DNA from 3 places in the Propionispora hippei DSM 15287 genome. Region 3 is predicted to be linked to each of the others. Evidence: riboswitches for the same ligand, from Rfam matches in the RefSeq annotation. Region 3 holds a riboswitch; each other region holds the start of a gene.
What was found. A riboswitch is a leader RNA that binds a small molecule or an ion and turns the genes downstream of it on or off. The one in region 3 is predicted to bind fluoride.

Region 1: linked by a shared signal. The riboswitch ahead of F3H20_RS18615 (cation:proton antiporter) and the one ahead of F3H20_RS09540 (iron-sulfur cluster assembly scaffold protein) in region 3 are both predicted to bind fluoride.
Region 2: linked by a shared signal. The riboswitch ahead of F3H20_RS17630 (MIP/aquaporin family protein) and the one ahead of F3H20_RS09540 (iron-sulfur cluster assembly scaffold protein) in region 3 are both predicted to bind fluoride.

What each region holds. Positions count from the first base shown of each region.
Region 1 covers NZ_FQZD01000055.1:8,948-14,053, reverse strand. The annotation lists gene eno (phosphopyruvate hydratase) at 1-1,019, shown strand, start outside; fluoride riboswitch at 1,054-1,118, shown strand; gene F3H20_RS18615 (cation:proton antiporter) at 1,315-2,490, shown strand; gene F3H20_RS18610 (universal stress protein) at 2,492-2,917, shown strand; gene F3H20_RS18605 (DUF190 domain-containing protein) at 3,183-3,530, shown strand; gene crcB (fluoride efflux transporter CrcB) at 3,566-3,940, shown strand; gene F3H20_RS18595 (class I SAM-dependent methyltransferase) at 4,151-4,783, shown strand; gene F3H20_RS18590 (lipase family protein) at 4,893-5,106, opposite strand, start outside.
Region 2 covers NZ_FQZD01000047.1:853-5,958, forward strand. The annotation lists gene F3H20_RS17625 (hypothetical protein) at 1-171, opposite strand, end outside; fluoride riboswitch at 459-528, opposite strand; fluoride riboswitch at 701-763, opposite strand; gene F3H20_RS17630 (MIP/aquaporin family protein) at 868-1,698, opposite strand; fluoride riboswitch at 1,953-2,013, opposite strand; fluoride riboswitch at 2,128-2,188, opposite strand; gene F3H20_RS17635 (hypothetical protein) at 2,289-3,080, opposite strand; gene F3H20_RS17640 (dynamin family protein) at 3,077-4,975, opposite strand; gene F3H20_RS17645 (MutS-related protein) at 4,989-5,106, opposite strand, start outside.
Region 3 covers NZ_FQZD01000013.1:105,200-110,305, forward strand. The annotation lists gene F3H20_RS09525 (hypothetical protein) at 1-161, opposite strand, end outside; gene F3H20_RS09530 (C39 family peptidase) at 458-1,252, opposite strand; gene F3H20_RS09535 (GGGtGRT protein) at 1,667-2,665, opposite strand; gene F3H20_RS09540 (iron-sulfur cluster assembly scaffold protein) at 2,684-3,376, opposite strand; fluoride riboswitch at 3,427-3,495, opposite strand; gene F3H20_RS09545 (MFS transporter) at 3,770-4,933, opposite strand.

The DNA.
Region 1 (5,106 bases), on a different contig from region 3:
AGGCGGCGATTGATCAGCTCCTGCTGGAGCTGGATGGTACACCGACTAAGGCCAATTTAGGCGCCAACGCCATTCTGGGCGTTTCCATGGCGGCTGCCCGGGCCGCAGCGATAGAACGGGGCTTGCCACTCTATGCCTATCTGGGCGGCAGCGAGGCGGTGCGGCTGCCGGTGCCGATGATGAATATTTTAAACGGCGGCAAGCATGCCGACAACAGTGTGGATTTTCAGGAGTTTATGGTTATGCCGGTCGGCGCGCCTACCTTTGCCAAAGCCCTGCAATATGGTGTGGAAACCTTTCACGCGCTCAAAAAGCTTTTGGGACAACAGGGTTATGCCACCAGCGTGGGTGATGAGGGCGGCTTTGCACCTAACCTGAAGAGCAATGAGGAGGCCTGCGAGTTGATTATCGAGGCCATCCGGTCAGCCGGCTATGTGCCGGGTGTGGATATTGCTCTGGCACTTGACCCGGCAGCCAGTTCGTTTTATGAAAATGGTCAGTATCATTTAACAAAATCAGGGCAGGGAGTAAAGAGCAGCAGTGAAATGACGGCGCTGTACAAGGAATGGGCCAAGAAATATTACCTGGTTTCTCTGGAAGACGGATTAGCGGAAAATGACTGGGACGGCTTCCGGGAGCATACGGCAGCCCTCGGTCAGGCGTTGCAGATTGTAGGCGACGATATTTTTGTCACCAATACCAAATTCATTGCCCGCGGCATTAAGGAGAAGACCACCAATGCGGTGCTTATTAAGCTAAATCAGATCGGTACGGTGAGCGAGACGGTGGAGGCCATAAAAATGTGCCGCCAGGCCGACTGGAATTATGTTGTTTCCCACCGTTCCGGCGAGACCGAAGATGCGTTCCTGGCCGATTTTGCCGTGGCCATGGGCGGCGGCCAGATCAAGACCGGTTCGGCTTGCCGCAGCGAACGCATTGCCAAATATAACCGCCTGTTGGAGATTGAGGCCGAGCTGGGCGGAAAAGCTGTCTTCGGCAATCCTTTTGCCGCCCAATGACAGGCTGGCCGGTTGGGTTTTCAGGCAGTACGGCGTAAAAACCGGCGATGGAGTTCGCCATAACCCCGCAGTGAACGCGGTAATAACTCCTACCTTCCCTAGGGTGTGTTGGCAAATGGTTCGGAGTGCTTTGAAGCGTGCTTTTTTGACATCCATCGTTAAAATTTTTAGAAGTAAGGGCCATTCTTCTTGCGAAGATTGTCTTTTCACAAAAATTATTCGACATGGAACATTCCGCTAATTTAAAACACACCCCGGGAGTATTAGTCAAGGACTAACAAGGAGGTAGCTGTCAATGGAACAGAACTTTGCTATTGCCGCGCAGTGGGTGCTGCTGGCCCTTATTGCCACCGTCCTGTCTATCCGGCTGGGCATTTCGGTGGCGCTGATGGAGATTGCCGTGGGTGTGATTGGCGGCAACGCCGTGCATTTGGAGATTACACCGTGGGTTACATTTTTAGCCGGCTTTGGTGCTGTGGTATTAACCTTTCTCGCCGGGGCTGAGATTGATCCCGACAGCCTCAAAGGCAACCTGAAAGAAAGTCTGGTGATTGGCTTTTTGTCGTTTCTGCTGCCCTTTCTGGGCGGTATGTGGTTTGCCGAGTATGTGTTCGGCTGGGATGGTAATGCCGCTAAAATTGCCGGCATTGCGCTGTCAACCACCTCGGTGGCCGTCGTATATGCCGTCATGGTAGAAAGCGGGCTGTCGGCCAGTCGACTAGGGCAAGGCATTCTGGCGGCCTGCTTTGTCACTGATTTGGGGACGGTGCTGGCCTTAGGACTGCTCTTTACCGGATTTTCGCTAAAGGTTGTCTGGTTTACGGCGGTTATGATTGTAGCCGTAGTGGTTATTACCCCGCTGTCTGCCAGGGTATTCAAATGGTATGGCGGACGAGTCAGCGAGCCGGAAATCAAGTTTATTTTTCTGGTACTCTTGGCTTTGGCCTACCTGGCGGTGATCAGCGGCAGCGAAGCGGTACTGCCGGCCTATATTATCGGCATGGCCATGGCCCGCTTTTTCAAGCATTACAAGCCAACGTTGACGAAGATGCGGGCTATTGTGTTTGCCGTTTTTACGCCGTTTTATTTCATTAAAGCGGGAGTACTGGTATCGGTGGGCGCTTTGTATACGATGTCCGGGACCATCCTGGTTTTCCTGCTGATCAAGATGGCGACTAAATTTATCGGCGTACTGCCGGCGACTAACTGGTTTCACTATACACCGCGCACCGGTATTTACACTACCTTGCTAATGAGCACCGGCCTGACCTTTGGCACCATTTCGTCCCTGTACGGACTAACTAACCATTATATTAATGAGGGACAGTACAGTGTACTGGTGGCAACCGTCATTTTGAGTGCTGTGGTGCCGACGATGATCGCCCAAAAGTGGTTTTTCCCGACAGATGAGACCAGCGAATCGCCGGCAGTGATAAAAAACATGGTTATCAGGGAGAGGGAGGCCGATTGACATGGATCTGAAAAAAATAGTTGTGGCCTATGACGGCTCAGCCGGCAGCCACAAGGCGTTAGTCTGGGCGGTAGGCCTGGCTGCCAGGTTTGAGGGGGCGACGATGGTCGTAGTCAGCGTGGTTAAGCCCCCTGAATTTAGCTCCAGCATTGACGAAGTGGATGAATGGTACGCCGATGGGGAGAAACAGTACCGGCCGCTGCTGGAGCAGGCTGTGGTTTATGGTGAGGAACAGGGGATTTTTCTACAGACGGAAATCCTAAAGGGCCATCCGGCAGAGAGCCTGATGCGCTACGCTGTTGATCGCAGGGCCGATTTGATTGTCATGGGTACCCGGGGCATGGGCGGATTTAAAAGTCTGATTATCGGCAGTGTGGTGCAAAAGGTGGTTACCTATGCTAAAGTGCCGGTTGTTGTGGTAAAATAAAGATAGCATATCAAAAAATGTTAACGAAGTATGGTACAAAAAGCGCTGTTAGGGTTGTTTCGGATAATTAAGCACTCTCTGAGGCTAATGAAAAAATTACAAAAATACGGCCCGGTAGCTGGCTGGCCCGGGCCGTATTGGCTGCCGTGGTGGCAGCCGGCGACCAGGCTGCAAAGGATCATACACGCTGCTATACCGGTTTAGGTGGTTGTAGGCAGCAGGGCTATAAAAAGTTGATTGGTATCAAGTTGAAGGAGGAGTCTTTGTGCCCAAAATTGCGAGTCAGGCCAAACGATTACGGATTTATATCGGGGAAAGCGATCACTGGAAACGGCGTTCTTTGTATCAAGCCATTGTGGAGAAGGCTAAGGAACTGGACATGGCAGGAGCGACGGTGTTCCGCGGCATCGTGGGTTATGGGGCCAACAGCCGGATTCATACGGCCAGTATTGTGGATTTATCCAGTGATTTACCCATTTTAGTGGAGATTATCGACAGCGAGGATTATGTTGCCAAGCTATTACCTTTTCTGGATGATATGCTGGAGGAGGGAATGGTTACGATTGACGATATAGAAGTTATCAAATACGGTCATAAGCCGCCAAAACGATAACAGAGTAATGGTTGAAGCAAGAGAGGTGAAAGTATATGTTGGGAATTGTTTTAGTAGCGGTCGGCGGTGGCATTGGTTCAGTCATCCGGTATTTAGTGTCCAACTGGATGGCGGAGCGATTTGGCCCGGAGTTTCCCTTTGGGACGTTGCTTGTCAATGTGGTAGGGTGCTTTATTATCGGTTTGTTTTTGACAATGGCCACCGAGCGGTTAAGCATCAGCCCCTACTGGCGACTGCTTGTCGCCGTTGGTTTAATAGGCGGTTTGACTACGTTTTCATCCTTTAGTTATGAAACGCTGCGATTGCTGCAAACTGCCGATGTCTTGCGGGCTTTTTATAATGTAGGACTTAATTTGGGAATCGGCTTTTTTGCTACCTGGCTGGGGATTGGTATTGCCAGACTGTTTTAAGGAAAGAATTATTTCCTGGGAAAAGATGGGGAATGTGAACCATCTAGCCCAGGTTTATTCTTTTTCCGGATAATCAGGGATCTTTCGCCGGAGATAGGTTTTTAACTAATAGGCAGAACGGCGAAGATTGTCAATACCGGAGAGGAACAGGACGCGGGTATAGCGAAGTACTGTCCAGATAAACCACCAGAAGGAATGGGGTGATGCTGTATGGAGGATAAAACGAAAAACACGATTGCCGCCTATAACGAAAATTATCAGCGGTTTGCTGAAAAATTCATGAACTATACTCCCTACGTTAGGCAGATTGGAAAATTTTCCGACTATCTAAAAGACGGAGCTTGTATTTTGGATATTGGCTGTGGTCCGGGGAATGTGGCCAGGCAGCTCTGTGCGGCGAAACGGCTGGAGATTACAGGCATTGATCTCTCGGAAAAAATGCTGGAATTGGCCAGACAGCATGTTCCACAGGGAAAGTTTTATTTGCAGGATTCGCGAGAAGCAGTGTTCCCGGCAGCAGCTTTTGATGCGATTATTCTCTCGTTCAGCATTGTGCATCTGGAAACGGAAGCGGCTAAACGTCTCTTGGCTCGTGCTGCAGAATGGTTAAAGCCAGGCGGTTATCTATATGTAAGCTTTATGGAGGGTAAGCAGCCCGGTTTTGAAACCACCAGTTTTTCACAGGATGCGCTATATTTTAATTATTTTCAGGAAGCCGCTTTAAGAAGTCTCCTGGCTGAAAATCAGGTGGTTTGTATCCACAGCGAGAAACAGAAGTATCCTGAGCCTGATGGAAGTGTGACAACAGATGTCTTTTTATTTGGGCATAAGAAAGAACTTTAGTACCTTACAGGGCGCTAAAAAAGCGGCCTGTTCTTTTTATGGAACAGACCGCGGTTAATACTGGATATGAGGTTGGGCAAAGCAATCAATCGCCTGACAGGAACCGACACTATACGGCAGTTTTAGCCAGCCGGGTACTCATATGGATATTCATTTCTTTAAAGGCATGGATAAAGGCTTCCAGGGGAGTCAGCGTATAGGTGCCTGTGGAATAAATGGCTGTGTCGGCGACAGCGCCGGTCTTTGCGTCATAGATTGTCTGAGTCAGGGTGATATAATAGGTATTCTTTTCTTGCTTAACGCGGCTGGCACTGACTTCGGAG
Region 2 (5,106 bases), on a different contig from region 3:
AACCAAATGCAGCAGGGTAGCGCCGAAGGCCAGCACAACGGCCAGCCTCGCCCGGTCTTGCCAAATACCGGACCGTTTCTTACCAACCTTCTCCATCAGCCATAACCCCAAAAATATTGATATGGCAAAGAAAATAAGATTAAACAGATATTCCAGCTCAAGCTGCAACATGCTACTTACTCCTCCAATCCACTCCACAGCCTCCGTCAGCCACCATAACAAAGTCTCGCCTAGCATCATTTCACTCCGAGACACGCACTTAACTGCAGGGTGTTATCGCCGATTCCGGCACGGGCAAAACCTCCATGCCGCCGCAAAGCTCATTCACTTGAACAAAGCTTTGACAACGAGGCTCATAGCTAACACTACGCAATAACGGAAAAACTTTATCCCCTCTGCAATTGCCTCCTTCCCGGCCCAGGACCAGTAATAAGCTTACCGGCCCTGGCCATAGTAATAGTAAAGTAGGAGTTATTACCGCATTACTTTCACTGCGGGGTTATGGCGAACTCCATCGCCGTCCTCTGGCTAGACTACTAAAAAAACCAAATTGGAGTTACTCCTGAGCGAACCGATTGGGCTACAAAGCTGGTCTGATCTTTCAACAAGCTACCTATTTTCTGAGCACTTTTCCTGCCTCCCAGGGACAAGACTTATTGTCACTATCAAGCGCAAGGCAAAAAAATAGACTCCTACCACTTAAGTGGTAGGAGTCATTAGCGTCTGCAAAAAGGGTGAGGCGAACTCCATCGCCGCTGTTAATTGAATTATGGACCTATTATACCAGGCTGCCTGGACCATCGTCAATATAAACCTGCCGCAGGTATACGAACGATGACGGGTACGCAGCAACTACCCTCTTTAAATTTAGTTGGCTTCAGCCTTCTTCATAATGCCTGCCGCTTTAACACGCTCCGGGTTTCCCGGCATAAACGGCTGCAAAAGAAAGCTATAGATAGCTCCGGCCAGAATACCGCCAATCACGGGAGCAATCAACGGCACCCACCAATAACCCTGGATACCGGGAAACGCGTTTTGTCCCCAGCCCATTAACCAGCAAAACAGTCTCGGTCCCAAATCACGGGCAGGATTAATAGCCCAGGCTTCTAACTGCCCGCCAAAACCACCGACTAATGCCACCAGCAGGCCAACCATCAGGGGAGCTGTGTTGGCACCGGGACTGTTTGTATTCCATTTGTCCGAAATAGCAAGTATGCCTATTACCAGGGCTGCCGTTAATATAATTTGGTCAATAAACGCATGGCCTGTTGTAATTCCTGCATTGGGACTGGTAAAAAAGACACCTGCCGTGGTAAGTCCCTGCGCCGCATCACGGGTAGTATTGTGCACAATATTATACGCATCAATAACGGGAGAATACAACTGATAGGTAATTGCCGCGCCGATAAACGCCCCAATCACCTGGGCAATAATAAAACCAAATACTTTTTTCCAGGGGAACCCGCCATATATGGCAAAGGCAATAGTCACCGCCGGATTTAAATGCGCGCCCGATATGGCTCCGACAAGATAAACGGCAAAGGTTACGGCTAATCCCCATAAGACACATATACCCCAATAGTCCCCACTAAACGATCCGTACAAAATCGCCATGGCAGCGACCCCGGTACCGCCCATGATCAAAAAAGCAGTCCCTATCACTTCAGCTAAATATTCTCCCCAAACAGAATCACGCATGCTGTCTCCTCCTTCTATTGATTAAAAATATGATTTCTTACTATCACCCACTAATCCATGTAAAACCAGCTAAAGCACCACCCCCTCAGTCTGTTGCCTCTTACGGTTCACGGTTCCCTTTCCCCAGATTATCATCCCCTTTCTATAAAGCACTGCCCTTCGCTCCGCCGCCATTCCCTTGCGACTTCACCGTCGCCGGCAATAAAAACAGACGGTACACGCTTTTTTTAAGACAAAAAGATAGACCCCTACCGCATATGGTAGGAGTCATTATTCCTGATCGGATTTATGGCGAACTCCATCGCCTCTTCTTATATTTAAATGCTCTAGCTTGACCGCTGCAAGGCTCCCCTCTCCCTATATGGATTCTGTAACGTACAATAAATAGACGGTACACGCTTTTTAAGACAAAAAAACAGACTCCTACCGCATATGGTAGGAGTCATTATCCTCGGTTGGATTTATGGCGAACTCCATCGCCTTTTCCTATACCTATTATATATTCATTGTACAATAGTCAAACAATTCAGTCAATGCTCTATTGAACCTGCTTTATTAAACCTGTAACCCGAATACGGGAGCACATCTTGCTAATATAACTCCTCCACTGCCATACGAACCGCCCAGTCACCGCTTTCCCATAGTTCGGCCAGGCGCAGCAGCACTTTTTCCCGTCCAGCGCCGGAGTCTCTCGCCAGACAGATGGAGCAGGCGGTCAAGGCAACCTGGATATCAGCATCCAGCACCAGTTCCCACACCGTTTGGGGTACTGCCTGGCGCGGGTATAGCTCATCAAACAGATTCAGCGCACTGCGCCGGAGCCGAAGGCTGGATTCGAGTTCCACATCCGCCAAAGGCACTGTCCGAACGGCCAAAGACAGCAAACAGGAACAAGCGGCCGGCCCCAGCTTGCGAAAAGCCGTTTCCGCCGCCGACCGGCAAAAGTCCTCAGCCAGGGCGGCAGCCAAAACAGGCAGGGCGTCCATTCGGCGGTACTCACCCAAAGCATCCACAATACCCGGCAGCAGCTTGTGTTTTGCCACCGCCAACAATAGCAAAAAGGTCGCATCGTCCGGCCAGCGAGTCAACGCACGGGCAACAAAACTCAACACGGCATCCTCACCGGCCTGTTCCACAGGATCAGCGAAACTTCGCGGAGCGGTTAAAAATTCAAGCAGTACTGCTTTGGCCCCCAGCTTGACCAAAGCCTCTACAGCCTGACAGCGCGGTTGAAATAGGCCGCAGGGCTCACGGCTGAACAAAAATTCACGGAGCGGCCCCACAGCCGCTTGTCCACAGTCGATCAGCTCGGCTATCGCCTCGTCCCCTTCGCGCAAGGCCCGCAATTTGCCAAGGGCAGCTTGGATACGTGGTCCGCTCATAGGATTCCGTCCTCCGGCCAGGGAATACACACATACCGTTCACCGACAAGATGGATGACCGCCTGCCGGTAAGCCTCCTCCTCATCACGGTTCTGCAGCTCCCGGCGGACCGCTTCATGCTTCAGGGCATAGCTGCGCATATCTTCCGCCGCCTCTTCAAACCGCTGCGCCCCATGATCAATCAGAAACCGCTGATCGTCTGCGGCAACAGCCGCCACCAGTAAACTAAGATGGCGAAGACAAACGCCCTGGGAACGTCGATACCAGCGCCGCCCGGCAGCTTCGCCAAGCCAGACGGCAAGCTGCCCGATATAATCCGCCTCGGCTTGGCGGAGCAGCCGGCAGACCCGGCAATTCCGGGAATCGTGCACCAGTTGCCGCAGCTTCTCCTCCCTGGCTGGCCCGTCGCTGATCCGATGCAAACGGCGGGCGGCCTCTTCAGCCAGCCGCGCATAACCGACGGAAGCGCCGTGGGACGAAGCTAAGGCGAGCAGCTGCCAGGTATGGAGCGGGCAAAAGCCCAGTTCCGCGGCAAAACCGGCCTGGTCCTGTTCCTGCATGGTGATCTGGTACTGCCAGCGGCGGAAGAATTCCCGCCCATAGTTCTCCAAATGCCGGCACACCGGGCAGCCCTTGCCCCCCAACTCGGGCAAGCGCTTTGCCGGGGCGGGTGCCGGCACGGCGAAGGCCGCCGGATTTACTGCCTCGGCGGATAACGGTATCCCTGGCAGAAAGTCGCCGGCTAACAACGCTGCCGGCTGATTTTCCTGCATCCGTTTAGCCAAAGCCGCCAGTTTTGCCTGCACAGCCATGACCAGCGCCACAGCAGAGCTATCGCGCCGGGCCGTACCGGCTGGCTTTTCTCTGGCCTGTCCACTATCCCCCGGTCCGGCGGCTTCCTGGCAGAAATCCTGCTCCATCGCCGCATCCCCTATTTGCAGCGCCTTATGCAGCACCGCCGCCAGGAAGGCCTGCGACTTTTCCTCCGCCAGAAAAGCAGCCAGGGTTTCTTCCAGCGCTTTCATACCGCTTTGTTCATAGCCGGCCAGGTCACCGGTCAGCCGGGCAGCAAGTCCCTGCCGGGCGGAAACGGGAAAGACCCTTATCGCAGCGCCCCCGGTTTGTTGCCGGATGGTATCGGTCACAAACGTTAGTACCGCCTCCTGTTCGGCAGGACTCACCAGATCCAGCTTATTCACAACAAAGAAAATCCGGTTCACATATTCCCGGATCTCCCGGAGAAAGGCCAGCTCCAGACTGGTCAGCGGCGTATCCACGCTAATGACAAACAATACGGCGTCACATTCGGGTAAGAAGCCGTAGGTGGTTGCCGTATTGGCCGCAACGACCGAGCCGACACCCGGTGTGTCAACAAATTCAACGCCGCGCCGCAAAAAGGGAACAGACAATTCGACCGTGGCGGTCTTTACCTTTTTTTGATTGGACGGATTACCCTTTTCGGTAACATAGTCGGCCAGCGCCGCAACAGGCAGTTCATCGGGGAACAGCGAATTTTCCCGGCGAACCACCAACCGTTCCGTAGCGCCGTACTTAAGCACCGTTATCGCCGAGGTAAGAGGCAGCACACCGGTAGGCAGCAGTTCGCGCCCAATGATCGCATTCATCAGCGAGCTCTTGCCCCGTTTGAACTGGCCGACTACGGCCAGTATGAACCGGTCTTCCGCTAGCTTTACCAATAGCTCCCCGCACCGTCGCCCGCTTTCTTCCCGGCCCAGCGTTGTCAGAGCTTCGCGCTGCAGCCGTAGCTGCTCGGCCAGGAACAATTTCGCCTGCGTATAGCCCCGCAGCTTGGCCAAATCGGGATTAACCGGCGCGGCATCTTCCGGGTCAGCCGGCCGCGCTGCGGCAACATAGGCACCATCCTTTTTGTTCATACGCCCGTACCCCCTAACCGGTAGTTTCTAAAACATCAGCTGTTACACCAAATATTCCGGTATATAAGTCTTCCCCAAAACTGGTGGGCTGCGGTTCGCCCTCCACTATTTTAAAGCTCCGTTCTCCGCTA
Region 3 (5,106 bases):
CTCAGTTCGGGTTTGGCTATCGCCTCAAACTTCGGGTTCTTTATATCCTGAAAGCCTGTCCACCTCCGGCAGTCAGGGCAGTATACGCTGCTGGCGCTGAGCACCCAGGCCAGTTCCCGCTGGCATTTTATACAAACAAATTGATAAAGCTTATCGTCCACTATACTCACTCTCTTCCGGACAAGAGGACGGCGCACTAAGCCCAGCCTCCCGTATATCAGGCAGAACCTGGAAATTTATCCTGTTACCATAATTAAGAAAATCCCCGCCATTCCTTACTGGATAAGCATTTCTCCATATATCCCCTTTATACCTGCCTGGAAAAAGAAAGAATGATTTCGCCTGGAGAAAGCCACCAGCCCTTTTACATGACGTATGCTATCAAAGACCATCCTCGTCCAAAACTATTTAAAGGGTAACCAGGAACCGCTCCTATTTACCCTTTAACAAATATTTTTTAAATTAAAGGTGGTTTTGCTACCAGCCATTGTTGATTTTGCTGTCCTTTGGGGAGCATATGAGCATCAAACCACATGTAATAAAACCTTTCGGCCGAATTCACATTGTAACCATCCTGTAAATGATCCGACGTATCGTAAGAATCCGCTAAAATCAAAACATCATCAGCCGTCGTATCTGTTCCCATGGTATCATACCCGATAATAGCCCGCCAATGTCCGCCCCAGTCAATATTCTCCACCAGTACAGGAGTATTATCTTTTAAATTGGCTATGACAAAATTTTTAAAATCATTTATGCTTGCAAAGGTAGTGCCATTTTTATCAGCCTTATCTAAGCTGGACGTAACATCCCAGCCAATACCTTTAAAAAAGTTCACCATCCCTTTTGTATCCGTTCCTACAAGCGGTTTGGTATTCATAATATTAGCAATTGCCTTTTCCGTCCATTTTGTATTGCCATAGTGCACAAGAACGGTTAACGCAGCCGCAGGACCACAGGTGATTTCGGTGGTTTGCTGATAGGTCTTATAATGAGGCAGAATCGTTAAGGTATTTGTCGGTTGTAGATTATAAAAATCCGGTGCGGCAAAATAAGGCGATTGTTTAACATTGCCTATACCATGATAGGAAGAGGCACCTTCCGAAGAGGTAATATAGCTGGAAGGATAAGGAATTACGTGACTGTCTTCGCCCTTGGCCAAAACATCCGGACTATTGGCAAAAGCTAAACCTGTCATACTAAAAATTAATCCTATGATCAGATAAAAAGATAATAAGTGTAACTTTTTCACAGTATTCCTTCTTTCTTTTTCTTACATGTTATTATCTCAATTCCAGTTGAACAGTAATTCTCACCAATTTTGTTCCCTTTAAACAACTACGCACTAATTTATTTTTTTAATTCTCTACCTAACAAATTAATCCTTCTAAGCGATTTGGAAAAATTTTTACATTTTTTCATTATTTTAGTTACCGGCTATGCCCGGCCACTTTTCTTACAGTGTCAGATTACTTTTGCCGCCTGCATCGAGCCAAAATAAGAAGTACCCAGTCCCTGCAGCTTATTACTGTAGGGACTAAGTACTTTTGTTATTGAACCCTGTACTTATTCTCTGCCCATCACGTACTAGACAGGGTTCTATTTTACCTGCCGATAGTACACTTGTTTATATCTGCCAGGGCATTCAAAAGAAGAGTCAGCCGCTTTATTTACCCGCTTCCTCAATCGCAACAGCGACGGCGACGGTAGCACCAACCATTGGATTGTTGCCCATGCCTATGAGGCCCATCATTTCCACATGAGCCGGCACTGATGACGAACCGGCGAACTGGGCATCGGAGTGCATCCGTCCCATAGTATCGGTCATGCCGTAAGAAGCCGGACCGGCCGCCATGTTGTCCGGGTGCAGCGTGCGTCCCGTACCGCCGCCGGAGGCAACGGAAAAATAACGCCGTCCTTTCTCGGTGCATTCTTTTTTATACGTGCCGGCCACCGGGTGCTGGAACCGCGTGGGATTGGTGGAATTGCCGGTAATCGAGATATCGACCCCTTCCAGCGTCATGATCGCCACACCTTCCATTACATCGTCGGCGCCGTAGCAGCGCACATTAGCCCGTTCCGATTGGGAATAGGCTTTCTCCCTGACAATTGACAGTTTGCTGGTGTAATAATCAAAAACAGTCTGCACATAAGTGAAGCCGTTGACCCTTGAAATGATCTGTGCCGCATCTTTACCCAGACCGTTTAAAATGACCCGCAACGGTTCCTTGCGTACTTTATTGGCCGATTTGGCAATACCGATCGCCCCTTCAGCAGCGGCAAACGATTCATGACCGGCCAGAAAAGCAAAGCATTTCGTCTCTTCCCTGAGCAGCATAGCGGCCAGATTGCCATGCCCCAATCCTACCTTGCGGCCGTCGGCTACCGAGCCGGGAATACAAAACGCCTGAAGCCCTTCACCGATTGCCTCTGCCGCATCGGCAGCCTTGGTACAGCCCCGTTTCAGCGCGACCGCAGCGCCCAAAGTATAAGCCCAACAGGCATTTTCAAAGCAAATCGGCTGAATTCCCTTGACTATGCCGGGCACATCCATCCCTTTTTGCTCACACATTTCTTTTGCCGCTTCCAGCGACTCAATTCCCTGTTCTTGTAAAAAAGCTTCTATTTTGGCGATTCGCCGTTCATATCCTTCAAATTTTGCCATCCTTGTCTACCCCCTCGCTTATTCATGCCGGGGGTCGATGTGTTTGACCCCTTCGTCGTAGCGTCCATATTGACCGGTTGCTTTTTTCAACGCTTCGTTTGCGTCGGTGCCTTTCTTGATCATTTCCATCATTTTTCCTAAATGGACGAAACGATAGCCAATAATTTCGTTGTCGGCATCCAGCGCCAGCGAAGTAACATACCCCTCCGCCAACTCCATATAACGCGGGCCTTTGGCCAACGTGCCATACATGGTACCAGTCTGACTGCGCAGCCCTTTGCCAAGATCCTCCAGTCCGGCGCCAATCGGCAAACCGCCTTCGGAAAATGCAGTCTGACTGCGGCCATAAACAATTTGCAGGAAAAGTTCACGCATAGCAGTATTGATGGCATCGCAAACAAGGTCGGTATTAAGCGCCTCCAGAATAGTTTTGCCTGGCAGGATTTCCGAAGCCATCGCTGCCGAATGGGTCATGCCGGAACAGCCAATCGTTTCGACCAGCGCTTCCTCAATGACACCCTCTTTTACGTTAAGCGTCAGCTTACAGGCACCCTGCTGCGGCGCACACCAGCCTACACCATGAGTCAGACCGTAAATATCCTTGACCTCCCGGGCCTTTACCCATTTACCCTCTTGCGGGATCGGCGCCGCCCCATGATTGACGCCTTTGGCTACACAGGTCATTTCTTCGACTTCTGTTGAATACTTCATCTCTCTTCTCCTTTCATGCTAAGCCTCGGCCATAAAAATAGACTCCTACCGTAGAGGTAGGAGTCATCGGCGCACTCGAAACTGCGCAGTTCATGGCGAACTCCATCGCCAAACTATGTATTAGTTACGTAAAAATTATACTGTTAATCTAGCAGAAACGTCAATTCCAATCTTTTCTTTCGCACAAGTTATTTTTGTACAAGCGATTATCTAAAGACAGACTTCAAGCGGAACGAAAGGCATTATAGCCCGGAAGGACATATCTGACCGCTATTGCGCTACCATCTTTTGCTGCGAGAAAAGTCTTCTCGATTGCCGCGACTCCAGGCTTATAAGACCGTCTTCAGGCCGTTTTTCTCAAATAGGAAACTTTATCCTGGACTTAACCAACGGTTAGCGCATTTTCCCCACGATAATAAACAAAGGCACAGACACTAGCTGAACGGCAACGGAAAAAGCAATCAGCATCCCCACCGACAGGTCGTACAAATACCCCATGCCCGCACTGCCTAAAAACCAGGCAAAACCATAAATGCTATTGAAAAGGCCGTAAGCAAAGCCGCGTCGATCTATCGGTACCATTTCCGCTATGGCGGCACGCATGATGGACTCATGGGCTCCCATGCCAATTCCCCAGAAAACCATGCCGGCAAAGGCCAAATAAATATTGACACCAAATACGCAAGGAGCAAAGAAAGCCGACAATACTGTTGCAAAAGCAAGAACGCTCAACCCCTTCCGGTCGAAATAGCGTCCGAAAATTAAGGCCGACAGGGCGGCTACCCCCATTGACACCGAATAAAAAATAGGAATGCCCACAGCCGGCACAGAAGAGGTCACGCCGAAATGATATGCAACCAAAGGAAAATCAGTATAACCAACAGCAACCAGCGAAGTGGCGGCGAGATAGAGCCAGAACTTAGCGGATAGCTTTGAAGAAGCTTCACCCTTCTGTTCCAAGACTACATAGGGCTTGGGATAGGTAATCCGGGCATAGGTCAGCGTCAGCAAGCAAAGTACCATCGGAAGCGCCAGCCAGGCAAAGCTCACCCGGTAATCACCCCGTAAGTACATAATGCCTGCAACGAGCAGTGGACCGGTCATCGCACCAATTTGATCCAGTGCTTCGTGCATGCCAAAAGCCCAACCGCGGCCAATATGCTTTGCTACGTTGGAAAGCATGACATCACGCGCAGGATTGCGAATGGCCCGCCCCATTCGTTCCAAAACCATTAATATGGCTGCAGCCATCCAGTTATCAGCCAAAGCAAGCAGTGGTACTGCCACCAGATTGATGATATAGCCCCATATGGTAATCAGCCAGTATTGCCCTGTCTTATCACTCAATTTGCCAGAAAAAAGCCGAACGCCATACCCGACAAATTCTCCTAAACCGGCAATGATGCCAACATTTGCTGCGCTGGCTCCCAGGCTGTTCAGGAAAGGCCCTGTAATGCTGCGGGCACCTTCGTGAGTCATGTCGGCAAACAAGCTAACAATTCCCATCAGCAAAACAAACTTTAGCGCTTTGGATTTATCCAACTCTTGTTCGAACACATTCGCCACTCCTCTCGTTATTCTGTTGTCACTGATTTGCCGGCTTAGCTGTGGGGAACAACAATTCTTATCATGCTTGGGGACAAATTCAAATCCGGAAAGCACTCCGTTTTTCAGCTCCTTTTTATCCCTAACACATCTGCTTATTGAAAGAAGCACTATGCTGCAAAAAT